DNA from 3 places in the Streptomyces sp. NPDC093097 genome. Region 1 is predicted to be linked to each of the others. Evidence: riboswitches for the same ligand, from Rfam matches in the RefSeq annotation. Region 1 holds a riboswitch; each other region holds the start of a gene.
What was found. Region 1 has a riboswitch for thiamine pyrophosphate ahead of ACIQE0_RS17625 (thiamine ABC transporter substrate binding subunit). Riboswitches for the same ligand answer to the same signal wherever they lie in the genome.
Positions count from the first base shown of each region.

Region 2: it holds a riboswitch for thiamine pyrophosphate, as region 1 does, so the genes downstream of both, thiO (glycine oxidase ThiO) here and ACIQE0_RS17625 (thiamine ABC transporter substrate binding subunit) in region 1, are expected to answer to the same signal.
Region 3: it holds a riboswitch for thiamine pyrophosphate, as region 1 does, so the genes downstream of both, thiC (phosphomethylpyrimidine synthase ThiC) here and ACIQE0_RS17625 (thiamine ABC transporter substrate binding subunit) in region 1, are expected to answer to the same signal.

Region 1 is NZ_JBIVOW010000009.1:96,300-101,975, reverse strand. It holds gene rlmN (23S rRNA (adenine(2503)-C(2))-methyltransferase RlmN) at 43-1,155, shown strand; TPP riboswitch at 1,193-1,313, shown strand; gene ACIQE0_RS17625 (thiamine ABC transporter substrate binding subunit) at 1,417-2,496, shown strand; gene ACIQE0_RS17620 (ABC transporter permease) at 2,535-4,235, shown strand; gene ACIQE0_RS17615 (ABC transporter ATP-binding protein) at 4,236-5,306, shown strand; gene ACIQE0_RS17610 (response regulator transcription factor) at 5,446-5,676, opposite strand, start outside.
Region 2 is NZ_JBIVOW010000010.1:289,441-295,116, forward strand. It holds gene metF (methylenetetrahydrofolate reductase [NAD(P)H]) at 1-408, opposite strand, end outside; gene thiE (thiamine phosphate synthase) at 542-1,192, opposite strand; gene ACIQE0_RS19795 (Rv2175c family DNA-binding protein) at 1,302-1,667, opposite strand; gene ACIQE0_RS19800 (FAD-dependent oxidoreductase) at 1,778-3,073, opposite strand; TPP riboswitch at 3,218-3,330, shown strand; gene thiO (glycine oxidase ThiO) at 3,328-4,560, shown strand; gene thiS (sulfur carrier protein ThiS) at 4,557-4,808, shown strand; gene ACIQE0_RS19815 (thiazole synthase) at 4,817-5,659, shown strand.
Region 3 is NZ_JBIVOW010000004.1:353,534-359,209, forward strand. It holds gene ACIQE0_RS09315 (caspase family protein) at 1-380, shown strand, start outside; gene thiC (phosphomethylpyrimidine synthase ThiC) at 465-2,252, opposite strand; TPP riboswitch at 2,247-2,403, opposite strand; gene ACIQE0_RS09325 (YibE/F family protein) at 2,474-3,790, shown strand; gene ACIQE0_RS09330 (SsgA family sporulation/cell division regulator) at 3,943-4,365, opposite strand; gene ACIQE0_RS09335 (IclR family transcriptional regulator C-terminal domain-containing protein) at 4,470-5,246, opposite strand.

The DNA.
Region 1 (5,676 bases):
GCGGAAGCCGCCCGGCCTCGTCGCACAGAGGAGTTTGCACCCATGGCACGCCCGGCCCCGGGAGAACTGACGTTTGTCGCCCCCCGCGGCGCCAAGAAGCCCCCTCGGCACCTCGCCGACCTCGACCCGGCCGAGCGCCGCGAGGCGGTGGCCGCGATCGGCGAGAAGCCGTTCCGCGCCAAGCAGCTGTCGCAGCACTACTTCGCCCGCTACGCGCACGACCCGGCGCAGTGGACCGACATCCCCGCGGCGGCGCGCGAGAAGCTGGCCGCCGAGCTGCTCCCTGACCTGATGTCGGTGGTGCGGCACATCTCGTGCGACGACGACACCACCCGCAAGACCCTGTGGCGGCTGCACGACGGCACCCTCGTCGAGTCGGTGCTGATGCGCTACCCGGACCGGGTCACCATGTGCATCTCCTCGCAGGCCGGCTGCGGGATGAACTGCCCGTTCTGCGCCACCGGCCAGGCCGGTCTGGACCGCAACCTCTCCACCGCCGAGATCGTGCACCAGATCGTCGACGGGATGCGGGCGCTGCGCGACGGCGAGGTGCCCGGGGGCCCGGCGCGACTGTCCAACATCGTCTTCATGGGCATGGGCGAGCCGCTCGCCAACTACAAGCGGGTGGTCGGCGCCATCCGGCGGCTGACCGATCCCGAGCCGGACGGGCTGGGCCTCTCCCAGCGCGGGATCACCGTCTCCACCGTCGGGCTGGTCCCGGCGATCCTGCGGTTCGCCGACGAGGGCTTCAAGTGCCGGCTCGCGGTGTCGCTGCACGCGCCGGACGACGAACTGCGAGACACCCTCGTACCGGTGAACACCCGCTGGAAGGTCCGCGAAGTGCTGGACGCGGCCTGGGAGTACGCCGAGAAGTCCGGCCGCCGGGTCTCGATCGAGTACGCCCTGATCCGCGACATCAACGACCAGGCGTGGCGCGGTGATCTGCTGGGACGCCTGCTCAAGGGCAAGCGGGTCCATGTCAACCTCATTCCGCTGAATCCGACGCCGGGTTCGAAGTGGACGGCCTCGCGGCCCGAGGACGAGCGGGCGTTCGTACGGGCCATCGAGGCACACGGTGTGCCCGTGACCGTCCGGGACACCCGCGGCCAGGAGATCGACGGCGCCTGCGGTCAGCTCGCGGCCTCCGAGCGCTGAGCGCCCGCTGGTACGGTGGCGTGGAATAAACGCACATTCATTCCGACAGGGGAGCGCCACAGCGCTGAGAGTGCGGTCACGTCGTAGCCCTACGGCGCCCGCAGACCCTTGAACCTCGCCCGGGTCATTCCGGGTAGGAAGTTCGGTCGTCACTCATGCTGTTGCGCCCCGCCCATCGCCCGTTGCCGAACGTCACCGACGCAGTGCGCAGCGGACATCGGGCGGGGCCGCGTCTCTTCCTGGCCAGCCAGGAGGAAATCAGTGAGCACCACCAGCAGGATCACCGCGGCAGCGCTCGCTGCCGCGGCCGGCATCACCGCACTCGCCGGGTGCGGCAGCTCGGGCAGCGGCGGCAGCGCGGACGCCAAGACCGTCACGCTCGTCAGCCATGACTCGTTCAACGCCTCCAAAACCGTTCTGGCCGCCTTCGAGAAGGAGACCGGCTACAAGGTCAAGGTGCTCAGGGGCGGGGACGCCGGCAAGGCCGTCAACCAGGCGATCCTGTCCAAGGACAACCCGCAGGGCGACGTCTTCTTCGGCATAGACAACACCCTGCTCTCGCGCGGCCTGAACGCCGGCATCTTCACCCCCTACAAGGCCCAGGGACTGGACGACGTCCCGGCCGACCTCCAACTCGACAAGGACGCCCACCGCGTCACACCCCTCGACTACGGCGACATCTGCGTCAACTACGACCGCGCCTACTTCACCGAGCACCAGCTCGCGCCGCCGCAGACCTTCGACGACCTGCTCAAGCCGCAGTACAAGAACCTGCTGGTCACCGAGAACTCCGCCACCTCCTCTCCGGGGCTCGCCTTCCAGCTCGGCACCATCGCCGCCCACGGCGAGGCCGGCTGGCCGGACTACTGGAAGAAGCTCAAGGCCAACGGCGTCGAGGTCGTGGACAGTTGGGAGCAGGCGTACAACGAGCGCTTCTCGGGCTCCGCGGCCGGCAAGGGCAAGGGGGACAAGCCGCTGGTGGTCTCCTACGCCTCCAGTCCGCCCGCCGAGGTGATGGGCAAGAAGCCCGCGCCCAAGGAGGCCCCGACCGGTGTCGCGACCGGCACCTGCTTCCGGCAGATCGAATTCGGCGGTCTGCTCAAGGGCGCCAAGAACGAGAAGGGCGGCAAGGCACTGCTCGACTTCCTCCTGTCGAAGAAGTTCCAGGAGGACATGCCGCTGCAGATGTTCGTCAACCCGGCGCGCAAGGACGCCAAGGTGCCGGAACTGTTCACCCACTACGGCACCGCGATCGACAAGCCGGCGACGCTCGCACCGGCGACGATCACGCAGAACCGCGAACAGTGGATCAAGCAGTGGTCCTCGCTCGTTCTGAAGTAGCCCGCACCCGCCTCAGGAGGCCCGCGCGCGCAACGGCGGTGCGGCTCGGCCTGATGGCCGTGCCGCTCGCCTTCTTCGCGGCGTTCTTCGCCTATCCGGTCGTCGCGATCGTCGGGCGCGGGCTGAAGGACGGCGGGCAGTGGCAACTCGGGCGGTTCGGTGCGGTCCTCAGTGATCCGGACGTCCTCCACGTGCTGTGGTTCACCGTGTGGCAGGCCGCCGCCTCGACCGTGCTGACACTGCTCGTCGCGCTGCCCGGCGCGTATGTCTTCGCCCGCTTCGACTTCCCCGGAAAGCAGGTGCTGCGGGCGGTGGTGGCGGTGCCGTTCGTCCTGCCCACCGTCGTCGTCGGCTCGGCCTTCCTGGCCCTCGTGGGCCGGGGCGGACTGCTGGACGACCTGTGGGGCGTGCGGCTTGACACCTCGGTGTGGGCGATCCTGCTGGCGCACGTCTTCTTCAACTACGCCGTCGTCGTCCGCACCGTCGGTGGGCTCTGGGCCCAACTCGACCCGCGGCAGGAAGAGGCGGCCCGGGTCCTGGGAGCGGGGCGGTTCGCGGCCTGGCGGAGGGTGACACTGCCCGCGCTGGGACCTGCCGTGGCCGCCGCGGCGCTGATGGTGTTCCTCTTCACCTTCACCTCCTTCGGAGTCGTGCAGATCCTGGGCGGGCCCACGTTCTCCACGCTGGAGGTGGAGATCTACCGGCAGACCGCCGACTTCCTCGATCTGCCCACCGCCGCCGTACTGACCGTGATCCAGTTCGCTGCCGTACTGGGCCTGTTGGGACTGCACGCCTGGACCGTGCGGCGCCGCGAATCGACCCTGCGGCTCGTCGACGCCTCCCGGACCGCACGCCGACCGCACGGCCGTGGCCAATGGGCGCTGCTGTGGGGCACGCTCGCCGTCATCGTAGTGCTGCTCGTCCTGCCCCTGGCCGTGCTCGTCGAGCGGTCCTTCGCCGGGCCGCACGGCTTCGGCCTGGTCTTCTACGAGACGCTGCACTCCGCCGCGGCAGCCGACACCACCTTCGCCGTCGCCCCCCTCGACGCCCTCTGGAACTCCCTCGCCTACGGCGCCGCGGCCACCGCGATCGCCCTGCTGATCGGCGGACTGGCGGCGGCCGCCCTCACCCGGGCGCGGCCGGTGCCCGGCCCGTCGGGGCGCACACCGCTGATCACCCGGCTCCTGCGCGGCTTCGACGCGCTGCTGATGCTGCCTCTCGGCGTCTCCGCCGTGACCGTCGGCTTCGGTTTCCTGATCACCCTCGACAAGCCGCCGCTGGACCTGCGGGAGTCGTGGTGGCTGGTGCCGCTCGCGCAGGCCCTGGTGGGCGCGCCGTTCGTGGTCCGTACGATGCTGCCCGTCCTGCGGGCGGTCGACGGCCGGCTGCGGGAGGCCGCGGCCGTCCTCGGCGCCTCGCCCTGGCGGGTCTGGCGCGAGGTGGACCTGCCGATGGTGCGGCGTGCCCTGCTCATCGCGGCGGGCTTCGCCTTCGCCGTCTCGCTCGGTGAATTCGGTGCGACCGTGTTCCTCGCACGGCCGGACCAGCCGACCCTGCCGGTGGCCGTGGCGCGGCTGCTGGGCCGCGCGGGGGAGTACAACTACGGCCAGGCGATGGCCCTGTCGACCATGCTGATGGTGGTGTGCGCGGGTGCCCTGCTGGTCCTGGAACGCATCCGTCCCCTGCCCCGAACCGGCTCGGCCGGCGGCACGCCCATCGACCACTCCGGGGAGTTCTAGATGACCGCCCAGACCGGGGCCACGACACCGAAGATGCTGCGGCTGGACGGTGTCACCGTCCGCTTCGGCACACCTGGCGCGCCCCCCGCCCTCGATGCGGTCGACCTCGACGTCGCGGCGCACGAAACCGTCTGCGTCCTGGGCCCCAGCGGCAGCGGCAAGTCCACCCTGCTGCGGGTGGTGGCCGGGCTGCAGCACACCGACGAGGGCGCCGTGCTGCTGGACGGACGCGACCAGGCGGGGGTGCCCACGCACCGGCGTGGCGTCGGGCTGATGTTCCAGGACCACCAGCTCTTTCCGCAGCGTGATGTCGCGGGGAACGTGGCCTTCGGGCTGCGGATGCGGGGCTCCTCCCGCACCGAGCAGGAGCGCACCGTCGCCGAACTGCTGGAACTCGTCGGCCTGCCCGGGGCGCAGCGCAGGGCCGTGGCCTCGCTGTCCGGCGGTGAGCAGCAGCGGGTCGCACTGGCCCGTGCGCTCGCCCCGCGCCCGCAGCTGTTGATGCTCGACGAGCCGCTCGGACAGCTCGACCGGGGGCTGCGCGAGCGGCTGATCGTCGAACTGCGGCGACTTTTCCGCGAGTTGGGGACGACGGTGCTCGCCGTCACCCACGACCAGGGCGAGGCGTTCGCGCTCGCCGACCGGGTCGTGGTGATGCGGGACGGCCGGATAGCCCAGAGCGGCACCCCCTTGGACGTCTGGCAGCGGCCCGCCAACGCCTTCGTCGCCCGCTTCCTCGGCTTCGACAACGTGGTCGAGGCGACCGTGCAGGGCGAGGTCGCCGCCACCCCCTGGGGCAAGGTGCCCGTCCCGGAGGGGACGTCGGACGGCCCCTGCCGCCTGCTCGTCCGCCCGGCCGGCGTCCGGCTGACCTCTCCGGCGGACGGGCTGCCCTGTACGGTCGCGGCTCGTACCTTCCGCGGCACGCATGTGGCGCTGCTGCTCCAGCCGGCGGGCGCACCGCAGATAGAGGCGGCCTGCCCACTGAGCGAGGCGCCGGAGACGGGAGACCGGGTGGGGATCTCCTTCGCCGCCGAGGACGTGGTGGTGCTGGACTCCGCGGACGAATAGCCGTGCCACGTAACGCTGTTGTGCCATGGATCGCTCCTGTCGGACCGGGTGCCACTGGGCCCTGTCGTCACACTCCCGTCTGCCGGGCGGTGTCCGGCACGCACTCCGCCCGGCCTGCCCTTCGGGCAGACGACAGGACCTAGGTGCGCTGGGGAGGGTCGGGGCGACGGCCCTGCGGGACGACCAGCCCCAGTTCGTAGGCGAGGATCACCGCCTGGGCGCGGTCGCGCAGGCCCATCTTTGCGAAGAGCCGGTTGATGTGGGTCTTGACGGTGTGGTCGGTGATCGTCAGCCGCGCGGCGATCTCCGCGTTCGACATGCCCTGGGCGATGTGGATGAGCACCTCCACTTCGCGGCCGGTCAGTTCCTG
Region 2 (5,676 bases), on a different contig from region 1:
GTCGGGGTGCTTGACCCACTCGCCCATGGGGTCACCCGGCGGGTCGCCGCGCAGCGCGAGCATGTTGCGGATCCCGGCGTCGGCGTACTGGCCGATGATGTTGCGCAGCTCGGCGGTGGAGTGGTTGACCGCGGTCAGGTGGGCGACCGGGGTGAGGGTGGTGTCGGTGGCGATGCGCTCGGTGGCGCGGACGGTGCCGTCGCGGGAGGTGCCCCCGGCGCCGTACGTCACCGACACGAAGGTCGGGGCGACGGCCTCGATGCGGCGGATGGCGTTCCACAGCGTCCGCTCGCCCTTCTCCGTCTTCGGGGCGGCGAACTCGAACGAATAGGACCGCTTGCCGGAAGCAAGCAGGTCGCGCACGGTTCGCGCGCGATCAGTCCTGGTGGAAGCTGTTCCTAGGGCCATACGGGCAGGTTAACCACACCGCGGACGGACACCAACCGGCACCGGCGTATTGGCTGGTTGGCGCCGCTGCTGTCCACAACGTGGACATCCTGCCGCCATCCGGCGGACTCCCGCCGGGCGCCGGCGGCCCCGCTCAGCCGTCCCAGGAGCGGATCCGCTCGGCCAGCTCGGCGGCGGCCGCGCCCGGGTCGTCGGCCTCGGTGAGCGCGCGGACCACCACCACCCGGCGGGCGCCGGCCGCCAGCACCTCGTCGACGTTGCCGGCGTCGATCCCGCCGATCGCGAACCAGGGGCGCTCGGGGTTGCGCGCGGCGGCGTACCGGACCAGGTCCAGTCCGGGGGCGGGCCGGCCCGGCTTGGTGGGGGTCGGCCAACAGGGGCCGGTGCAGAAGTAGTCCACCCCGGGCTCGGTGAGCGCGGCGTCGACCTCGGCCTCGGCGTGGGTGGAGCGGCCGATCAGCGGCCCGTCGCCCAGGAGAGCGCGGGCGGCCGGGACCGGGAGGTCGCCCTGGCCGAGGTGGAGCACGTCGGCGCCCGCGGCGTGGGCGACGTCCGCGCGGTCGTTGACCGCCAGCAGCTTGCCGTGCCGCCGGCAGGCGTCCGCGAAGACCTCCAGGTGGCGCAGCTCCTCGCCGGCCTCCATGCCCTTGTCGCGCAGCTGGACGATGTCCACGCCCGAGGCCAGCACCGCGTCCAGGAACTGCGGGAGGTCGCCCTGGCGGGTGCGCGCGTCGGTGCACAGGTAGAGCCGGGCGTCGGACAGGGCCCCTCGAACGGCGGTCATCGGGCGGCTTCCCCCTCGTCGGCGGCGTACGGACCGGCCGGAACCGGTCCGTACGCCGCGCGGTTGCGGTTACGGATGCGTGGTGCGGTTGCTGCGGGACGCGGGTGCGTCAGACGGCCAGCGCCTGGGCCCGGCGCTTGACCTCCGTACCGCGATTCTCGCGCAGGGCCTGCGCCGGGGTGCCGGGCAGGGTGTCATCCGCGGTGAAGAGCCACTCCAGCATCTCCTCGTCGGTGAAGCCGTCGTCCTTGAGGAGCGTCAGCGTGCCGGCGAGCCCCTTGACGACCTTGCCGTCCTGGATGAATTCGGCGGGCACCTGGAGCACGCGGTTCTCACCGCGGCGCACGGCGATCAGCTGGCCCTCCTTCACCAGCTGCCGCACGCGGGTCACCTCGACGCCGATCTCCTCAGCGATGTCGGGGAGGGTGAGCCAGGCGGGGACGAGTCCATCGATGTTTGCGTCAATCTCGGTCACAGGACAAGCCTGCCACCTCCCACTGACAGCCGGTAGCCGGGCCTCGCCGTCGGGGGGTGCGGGCACACCGCCGGGGGACGCCCGCGGCCCCGCCGGGCCGGCGGACCGCGCTACCGCACCGCCGACTTGAGCGGAACGGCCGCGTCCGCCGCCCGCTCCCGGTCGAGCAGCGCACCGCGCTCGATGAGCCGGCGCCCCTGGGCCAGGTCCCGCGGCCGCCCCACCGCCAGCAGCGCGACCAGCCGGCCGGCGGGCCGTCCGCCGGCGGCCCCGGCCGGCTCCGCGGCGCCCGGGCCCGCCTCGCTCCGCAGCCAGAGCACCGACCAGGCGGCGCCGGTCGGATCGCCGCGCCACACCAGCTCATCGGCGTCCACATGGTGGCCGGCGTACTGCACGAACCGCCCGAACTGCTCGGACCAGAAGTACGGCACCGGGTCGTAGACCACGCCCTCCGCCGGGCCGCGGGTGATGTTCTCGGCCACCGTGCGGGGGCCCTGGAGGGCGTTGTCCCAGTGGTGGACCAGGAGCCGGGTGTCGTACCGGGTGGACGGGAAGGAGGCGCAGTCGCCGACCGCGTAGACGTCGGGGACGGAGGTGTGCAGCCGCTCGTCGGCGAGGACCGAGCCGTCCTCGGGCGAGAGGGCGACGCCGGAACCGGCCAGCCAGCCGGTGGCGGGCCGGGCGCCGATCCCGACGACGACCGCGTCGGCGGGCAGGACGGTGCCGTCGGCGAGGGTCACCGCGCCGGGGGCGACGGAGGCGACCCGGGCACCGGTGCGCAGGTCGGCGCCAGCGTCGGCGTACCAGCCGGTCATGTACGCGGCGACCTCGGCGGGCAGCGCGCCGGCCAGGGGGTGCTCGGCGGCCTCGACGACGGTGACCTCGCAGCCGGCCTCGCGGGCGGCGGTGGCGAACTCCGCGCCGATCCAGCCCGCCCCCACCACCACGATCCGGTGCTGGGCGGCGAGCACCGGGCGCAGCCGTTCGGCGTCGTCCAGGGTGCGCAGCAGGTGCACGCCGGGCAGGTCGGCGCTGCCGGGCAGGACGACCGGTTCGGCGCCGGTGGCGATCACCGCGTAGTCGTAGGCGACCGGGCCCCCGGCCGTCTCCACCACGTGGTCGGCCGGGCGCAGTGCGGTGACCGGGCGGCTGAGGTGGAGGTCGATGCCGAGGCCGGCGAAGTCGACGTCGAACGCGGAGCCCTCGGCCTTGCCGAGCAGCACGGCCTTGGACAGCGGCGGGCGGTCGTAGGGCTGGTGGGGCTCGTCGCCGAGGAGCGTGATCGCGCCGCGCCAGCCTTGTTCGCGCAGGGCGACGGCGGTCTGCACACCCGCCATCCCCGCGCCGGCGATCACCACGCGCGGCGTGCGGTCAGGGGCCTGGGGAGACTTGCTCTGCTCGCTCACCCGCCCACTCTAGGACGGCGGAGGAGGCGGCCCGCAGCAGCGCGCAACGAGATCTCTGGCACAGCGTCACCTCCCGGGACGCCGGGGCCCGCTCCGGCGGCGCTCCCTTACCGCGCCTCGCGGCCCCGTACTAGGGTGGCGGCTGCACGCACTCGCGGGAGCCCGGACGGACCGGGCTGAGAGGGAGGCTGGCCGGCCTCCGACCGTACGAACCTGATCCGGGTCATGCCGGCGAAGGGAGGGGCTGGACGCCCATGCATCCATCCACCACACCATCGAACCCGCCGCGGCCGGCCGGCCGGCACCCCGATGTGCTGGTCATCGGGGGCGGCATCGTCGGGCTGGTCACCGCCTGGCGGGCGGCCGGCCGGGGACTGCGGGTCGCGGTGGCCGACCCCGCGCCCGGCGGCGGCGCGGCCCTGGTCGCCGGCGGCATGCTGGCCGCGGTCACCGAACTGCACTACGGCGAGGAGAGGCTGCTGGGGCTCAACCTGGCCTCGGCGCAGCGCTATCCGCGCTTCACCGAGGAGCTCCAGGAGGCGAGCGGGCAGCGGATCGGCTACCGGCGCTGCGGCACCCTGGCCGTCGCCCTGGACGCCGACGACCGCGCCCACCTACGGGAGTTGCACGCCCTCCAGGTCCGGTCGGGCCTGGACTCGCAGTGGCTGACCGGGCGCGAATGCCGCCGGCTGGAGCCGATGCTCGCCCCCGGGGTGCGCGGCGGCCTCCGGGTGGACGGCGACCACCAGGTCGATCCGCGCCGGCTGGCGAGCGCCCTGCTGGCCGCCTGCGAGCGGGCCGGGGTGGTCTTCCACCGGTCGTCGGCGGAGCGGCTGACGACCGGTGGCGGGCGCGCCACGGGCGCCGAACTCGCCGACGGGACGCGGTTGGCGGCCGGCCAGGTCGTACTGGCCGGGGGCAGTCGCAGCGGCCGGCTGGCGGGCGTCCCGGAGGCGGTGCGGCCGCCGGTGCGGCCCGTCAAGGGACAGGTGCTGCGGCTGCGGCTGCCGGACGCCCTCCCGGGGGGAGGGGCGTTCCTCTCCCGCACCGTACGGGCCGTGGTCCGGGGCAATCCCGTCTACCTGGTACCGCGGGAGAGCGGTGAACTGGTCCTGGGCGCCACCAGTGAGGAGCTGGGCTGGGACACCACGATCACCGCGGGCGGCGTCTACGAACTGCTGCGGGACGCCCACGAGTTGGTCCCCGGCCTCACCGAGCTGCCCCTGGTCGAGAGCCGCGCCGGGCTGCGCCCCGGCTCCCCCGACAACGCGCCGCTGCTCGGGCCGACCGAGCTGCCCGGCCTCCACCTGGCCACCGGCCACTTCCGCAACGGCGTCCTGCTGACGCCGGTCACCGGTGACGTGATGGCCGAGGTGCTGGCCACCGGGACCGTCCCGGAAGAGGCCCGCCCCTTCTCCCCCGCGCGCTTCTCCCCCGCTTCCCAGGGGGCCCCGCGCACCCGCGCCCCAGAGGAGCTGCCCGTATGAGCGCCCCCATTACCCCCGCTCCGTCCGACGCCCCCGAGGGCCCCGCGGTGTCCGTCTCCGTCAACGGGGAGGCCCGCCGGATTCCGGGCGGGCTGACGCTCGACCGGCTGGTCGCCACGCTGTCCCAGGCACCGGCCGGGGTGGCCGCCGCGGTCAACGAGGCCGTGGTGCCGCGCTCCCAGTGGCCCGGCACCGTGCTCGGCGACGGCGACCGCGTCGAAGTGCTCACCGCCGTCCAGGGAGGCTGATCGCGGCCATGACCGACACCGCAGTCGACCCGGGGACCGCCGCCGCGGCGCCCGCCCCGGACACCGACCCCCTCACCCTCGCCGGCACCTCCTTCCGGTCCCGGCTGATCATGGGCACCGGCGGCGCGCCCAGCCTCGACGTCCTGGAGCGCGCGCTGCTGGCCTCCGGTACGGAGCTGACGACCGTCGCCATGCGGCGGCTGGACCCGACCGTGCAGGGCTCGGTGCTCTCCGTCCTGACGCGCCACGGGATCCGGGTGCTGCCGAACACCGCCGGCTGCTTCACCGCGGGCGAGGCGGTGCTCACCGCCCGGCTCGCCCGGGAGGCGCTCGGCACCGACTGGATCAAGCTGGAGGTGGTCGCCGACGAGCGGACCCTGCTGCCCGATCCCGTAGAGCTGCTGGACGCCGCCGAGACCCTGGTGGACGACGGTTTCACCGTGCTCCCGTACACCAGTGACGACCCCGTGCTGGCCCGGAAGCTGGAGGACGCCGGGTGCGCGGCGATCATGCCGCTGGGCTCGCCGATCGGCTCCGGTCTGGGCATCCGCAATCCGCACAACTTCCAGCTGATCACCGAGCGCGCGGGCGTCCCGGTGATCCTGGACGCGGGCGCGGGCACCGCTTCGGACGCCGCCCTCGCCATGGAGCTGGGCTGCGCCGCGGTGATGCTGGCGTCGGCGGTGACCCGGGCGCAGGAGCCGGAGCTGATGGCCACGGCGATGCGGCACGCGGTGGCGGCGGGCCGGCTGGCCCACCGCGCCGGCCGGATCCCGCGCCGCCACTTCGCGCTGGCGTCCTCGCCCACCGACGGCGTGCCGGAGCTGGACCCGGAGCGGCCGGCCTTCTGACGGCGGGTGCGGGACGG
Region 3 (5,676 bases), on a different contig from region 1:
ACCACAGCGACCCGTCCTTCCGCCTGCCCTCCGGAGTGCGGGAGGAGGAACGCCTCGCACGGAGTCTGCTGAGCGCGTGGTCGTGCTTCAACGCGGTGGTCTGGCTGGACCCGGACGACTGGTCCCGCCGGGTCCAGACGGCCGTGGGGCAGGGACGCCTGCTGGCCCTGGCGTCGCTGGTCTGGGGCACCGGGGCGGGCGAGGTGCTGGGCCTGGGGCAGGGGTACCCGGGCTCCGCCGAGGACCTCGGGCACGCGTTCCTCGACTTCGCCGCCCGGCACTCCACCAGCCGCTGCCGGTTCGCGGCGCTGCGGTTCCTGGACGTGCTGAGCGGCCGGCTCTCGGCGTCGGCCCGGTCCGACGTCCGCGAGGCCGACTGATCCGCGCCGGGGGCCGGCCGGTCCCGAGGCCGGTGACGTGAGGGCGGAGGCTCAGGGAGAGCCCCCGCCCTCACGTCCGCCGATTCAGTCGGCCAACGGCAGATAGACGCGGTTGCCGGCCGCCGCGAACTCCCTGGACTTCTCCAGCATTCCGGCCCGGATCTCCTCGGGGCTCGCGCCCTGACCACCGCCGAACTGCTCGGTGATGCTTCGGCTGATCTTCATCGAGCAGAACTTCGGCCCGCACATCGAGCAGAAGTGGGCCGTCTTGGCCGGCTCGGCGGGCAGCGTCGCGTCATGGAAGGCGCGTGCGGTGTCCGGGTCGAGGGCCAGGTTGAACTGGTCCTCCCAGCGGAACTCGAAGCGGGCGTCGGAAAGCGCGTCGTCCCATTCCTGGGCGCCCGGGTGGCCCTTGGCCAGGTCCGCCGCGTGGGCCGCGATCTTGTACGTGATGACGCCGGTCTTGACGTCGTCGCGGTCCGGGAGGCCCAGGTGCTCCTTGGGCGTGACGTAGCAGAGCATCGCGGTGCCCCACCAGGCGATCATCGCGGCGCCGATACCGGAGGTGATGTGGTCGTAGGCGGGCGCGATGTCGGTGGTGAGCGGGCCGAGCGTGTAGAACGGGGCCTCCTCGCAGATCTCCTGCTGGAGGTCGATGTTCTCCTTGATCTTGTGCATCGGGACGTGGCCCGGGCCCTCGATCATGGTCTGCACGCCGTGCCGCTTGGCGACGGTGTTCAGCTCGCCGAGCGTCCTCAACTCGGCGAACTGCGCCTCGTCGTTGGCGTCCGCGATGGAGCCGGGGCGCAGGCCGTCACCGAGCGAGAAGGTGACGTCGTAGGCGGCGAGGATGTCGCAGAGTTCCTCGAAGTGGGTGTAGAGGAACGACTCCTGATGGTGCGCCAGGCACCAGGCCGCCATGATCGAGCCGCCGCGGGAGACGATGCCGGTCTTGCGGTTGGCGGTGAGCGGGACGTAGCGGAGCAGCACACCGGCGTGCACCGTCATGTAGTCGACGCCCTGCTCGGCCTGCTCGATGATGGTGTCCTTGTAGATCTCCCAGGTCAGCTCCTCGGCCTTGCCGTCGACCTTCTCCAGGGCCTGGTAGAGGGGGACGGTGCCGATGGGCACGGGGGAGTTGCGGAGCACCCACTCGCGGGTGGTGTGGATGTTGCGGCCGGTGGAGAGGTCCATGACCGTGTCGGCGCCCCAGCGGGTCGCCCAGGTCATCTTCTCCACCTCCTCCTCGATCGACGAAGTGACCGCGGAATTGCCGATGTTGGCGTTCACCTTCACCAGGAAGTTCTTGCCGATGATCATCGGCTCGATCTCCGGGTGGTTGATGTTGGCCGGCAGCACCGCGCGCCCGGCCGCGATCTCGTCGCGCACGAACTCCGGGCTCACGTTCTCGCGGACGGCGACGTACTCCATCTCCGCGGTGATCTCGCCGCGTTGGGCGTATGCGAGCTGGGTGACCGGGGCACCGTCCCGGCCGCGGCGCGGCTGACGCGGCCGGCCCGGGAAGACCGCGTCGAGGTTCCGCAGGCCCCCGCGCGGTGAGGTGTGCTTGATCCCGTCGTCCTCGGGCCGCATCGGGCGGCCCGCGTACTCCTCGGTGTCGCCGCGGGCGATGATCCAGTTCTCCCGCAGCGGCGCCAGACCGCGGCGGACATCGGTTTCGATATGGGGGTCGGTGTACGGCCCTGACGTGTCGTAGAGCGTCACGTCCTTGCCGTTGGTGAGGTGCACCCGCCGGACCGGGACCCGGAGGTCCGGACGCGATCCGGAGACATAGCCCTTGTGCCAGCCGATCCCCGGCTTCTCGCCGTCGGTCGAGGCGCTTTCGGGCGTGCGTGCATCCTGCAGAGTCATAAAGACCCAACTCCCTACGCCGGCATTACCCGGTAACAGGTTCGGCGGTCGACGCAGCGGCTTCCGTCGAGCGGTGTTTCACGTGAAACACCGCGGGGACGGAGGTCAGCGCCCTCTCAGCCCGGTGCTCCGAGCTCCCGCGATTGCAAAGGTGGCACCACGGTAGCGGCCGATGCGGCGGCGTGAACAGGGGCCCCACGGGTTCTTGCAATGATCGGGCGATGAGCCCTCCCGAAGCCCTGCACGCCCCCGCCGCCCCTGCGCACACCCACAGCCATGGGCCGGCCACCCCGGTCTCCCGGCATCTGCGCAAGGTCATCGCCGCGGTTCTGATCCCGTTCGCGGCCGCCGTCGTGATCGGTCTGCTCGTCCTCTGGCCCGGTGGCGCGCCCTCGCACAAACCGTCCGGTGTGGGCTTCGACCAGCCCACGGAAAGCGCCCGGATCACCAAGGTCGAGGAGGTGGACTGCGCGGCGGTGCACGCCGAGCAGCCCGCCGCCCCCGGAGGCCGGCCGGGGGCCGGGGGCGCGGCCCGGGACAAACCCTGCGAACAGGCGACGGTCAGGGTGACCACGGGGGAGAACACCGGCCGGACCTTCCAGACAGTGGTGACGCCGGACGCCCTGCGCCACTACACAACCGGTCAGGACGTGGTCGTCTCCTACTCCCCCAAGGCGCCGAAGGAACTCCAGTACGCGGTGACCGACGTCGACCGCACCGTTCCGATGTGGGTGCTGGCCGGGATCTTTGCCTTCGCAGTGGTGATCATCGGGCGACTGCGCGGGGTGCTGGCGCTGGTGGCGCTGGCGGCCAGCTTCGGCCTGCTGACGGTCTTCATCCTGCCGGCGATCCTCCAGGGCTCCGATCCGCTGGTGGTGGCGATGGTCGGCGGCAGCGCGATCATGCTGATCGCGCTCTACCTGAGCCACGGGCTGACGGCCCGTACGTCCGTGGCGGTGCTCGGCACCCTCGTCTCGCTGCTCCTCATCGGGCTGCTGGGCTCGGTGTTCATCAACTGGGCGCTGCTGACCGGCAACACGGACGACACCACGGGCCTGGTGCACGGGCTGTACCCGGACATCGAGATCCGCGGCCTGCTGCTGGCGAGCGTCATCATCGGTTCGCTGGGGGTGCTCGACGATGTGACGGTGACCCAGACGGCCGCGGTGTGGGAGCTCAAGGACGCGGATCCGTCGGCGGGTTGGCGCAAGCTGTACGGGGCGGCGATGCGGATCGGGCGCGACCATATCGCCTCCGTGGTGAACACCCTGGTCATGGCCTACGCGGGCGCCGCACTGCCGCTGCTCCTGCTGTTCTCGATCGCGCAGAGCAGCGTCGGCACGGTCGCCAGTAGCGAGGTGGTCGCGGAGGAGATCGTCCGCACCCTCGTGGGCAGCATCGGGCTGGTCGCGTCGGTGCCGGTGACGACCCTGCTGGCGGCCCTGGTGGTCTCGGCGGACCGCCCGGGGCCGGGCGGTGCGGACGCCGGAGGACGAGGCGGGCGCCGGGCCGCGCGGGGACGGCGCCGCAAGCGCTGAGCGCGCCGCACCGGGGGCGGGGCGATCCGGTGCGGCGGAGGCCGGCGAAGTGCCGGGAGCACGGCGGGTGTTGGGGTGTCGGGGCAGCGGCGGGCGGTGCCCGGCCGAGCGGCCGTGACGACGGGATGGAGCGGCACCGGCGGCCGGTGGGATCACCCGGCCCGGGCCTCCGTCAGGATCCGGTCCAGCGCGGCGTCCAGGGTGTCGCAGACCTCTTCCTTGCCGAGCGGAACGATCCGGTCCGTGCGGTCCAGGAAGGCGACCAGCGGCGGCGCACTGGCCCGGAACAGGGCGCGCTCGGCGCCGACTTGGAGGCTGATGTAGACGTCGCCGAGGTGCTCGGGGGAGGACGGCTCGACTCTCACGTCCCCCTCGCCGGCCGGGCGGCTCAGCCCGTCCAGCAGTAGCTCGCGGCCGAACACCCAGGTCACGGGCGCATCGCCGGGAAGGTCGAAGGTGAGGCGGACGGCGTAGGGGTCGCCGCTGTCGAAATCCAATTCCACCGGGATCCGGAAGGCGAGTTCCTCCGAGACAAGGAAGCTCATGATCACTTCTGCCTGAACCGTGTCGTTCATCAACCACTGCCCCGCACTTGATCGGAGATGGCCGGGAATCATCCCCTGAAGCCCTATTGACGCCATCGTCGGTCACGTGCAGGCAGATCACAAGGAGTGAGTTTTCAGATACTGATAGAGAAGGCGAGTGTCGTTAGTACCCTCTCCGCCTTTTTTCGTAGTCGGTTCGTAACTGTCTGCAATCGGTGCACTTCCGTCGCAGGAAGAGAAACCGCCAGCGCGGCGGCGGCCGAGCCGACCCGAATGGGGATAGCCGAACACACCGTGCCCAAGGCATATTCCTGGCGCTCGTAGGCGACTTGACCGCGACGCACCGTAGCCAGCCGATTCATCAGATCGCCCTCGGAACGCACCGAGAACGGCGTCATCGACTGCACGGGATAGCGCGCCAGATGTTCTTTCCGGGCCTCTTCGTCGAGCTGCGCCAGCAGGCACTGCCCGATCGCATGGGCATGGGCGGTGGAGCGGAAGTCGACCCATTGCTCGACCGGCGGCCGCGCCGGATCATCGGTTATCGCCACCACTTCCACCTCGCCCTCCCGATAGACGGCGAAGTAGACGGCGGCGCCCAGTTCGCGGCCCGCCGCGGCCAGCACGTCGGCCAGCTCGCTGCGCCGCCGCCGTGCGACCCCGGCCCGGCCGATGGCCTCGGCGGCCTCCCCGAGGACGAAGACACCGTTCTCCCGGCGCAGATAGCCCTCGTGGGTCATCGTCCGCAGCAGGTGGTAGGCGGTGGGGAGCGGGATCCCCGCCTCTCGCGCCAGTTGTTTGGCGGGCGCGCCGCCGTCGTGCGCGGCCACCGCCTCCAGGAGCCGCAGCGCCCGCTGCACCGACCCGATCAGGGTGGGATGCGTGCCGGACTCGTCGTTGTCGATCGCCAACGCCAACCCCCACGTCCGAGCGCCTTGGTCCCGCGGCCCCGGCCACGGGAACCGCTCCCGCGACCGCGCGTCTCCCAGGACGTCCGACCCGACGCCCGGCCCGCTCGCTCGGAGCATTCCGGAACATCGGCATCCGGAAGACGCCTGCGCTCCGCACTCTAGCCCGGCCGGTCCGCAACATCAGCCGAAAGCCCGGGAGTTACCCCCGGCCGGGCATCCCGCCGGCGCCGATGACCGAACGGAACGCCGCACCGCCTCACGGTGAGCAGGCGCAACGTCCTGGGTGCCGGTCCCCCGGGGACGGCCGGCGGTCCGTCCTCCGAACCGCGTTCGACTCCGTCGCGGGATGTCGGCCCGGGCCGAGAACGCCGGACGCCCTGCTCCCGGGTGGGGGGCAGGGCGTCATCGGGCGGTGCGGGTCGGACAGTAC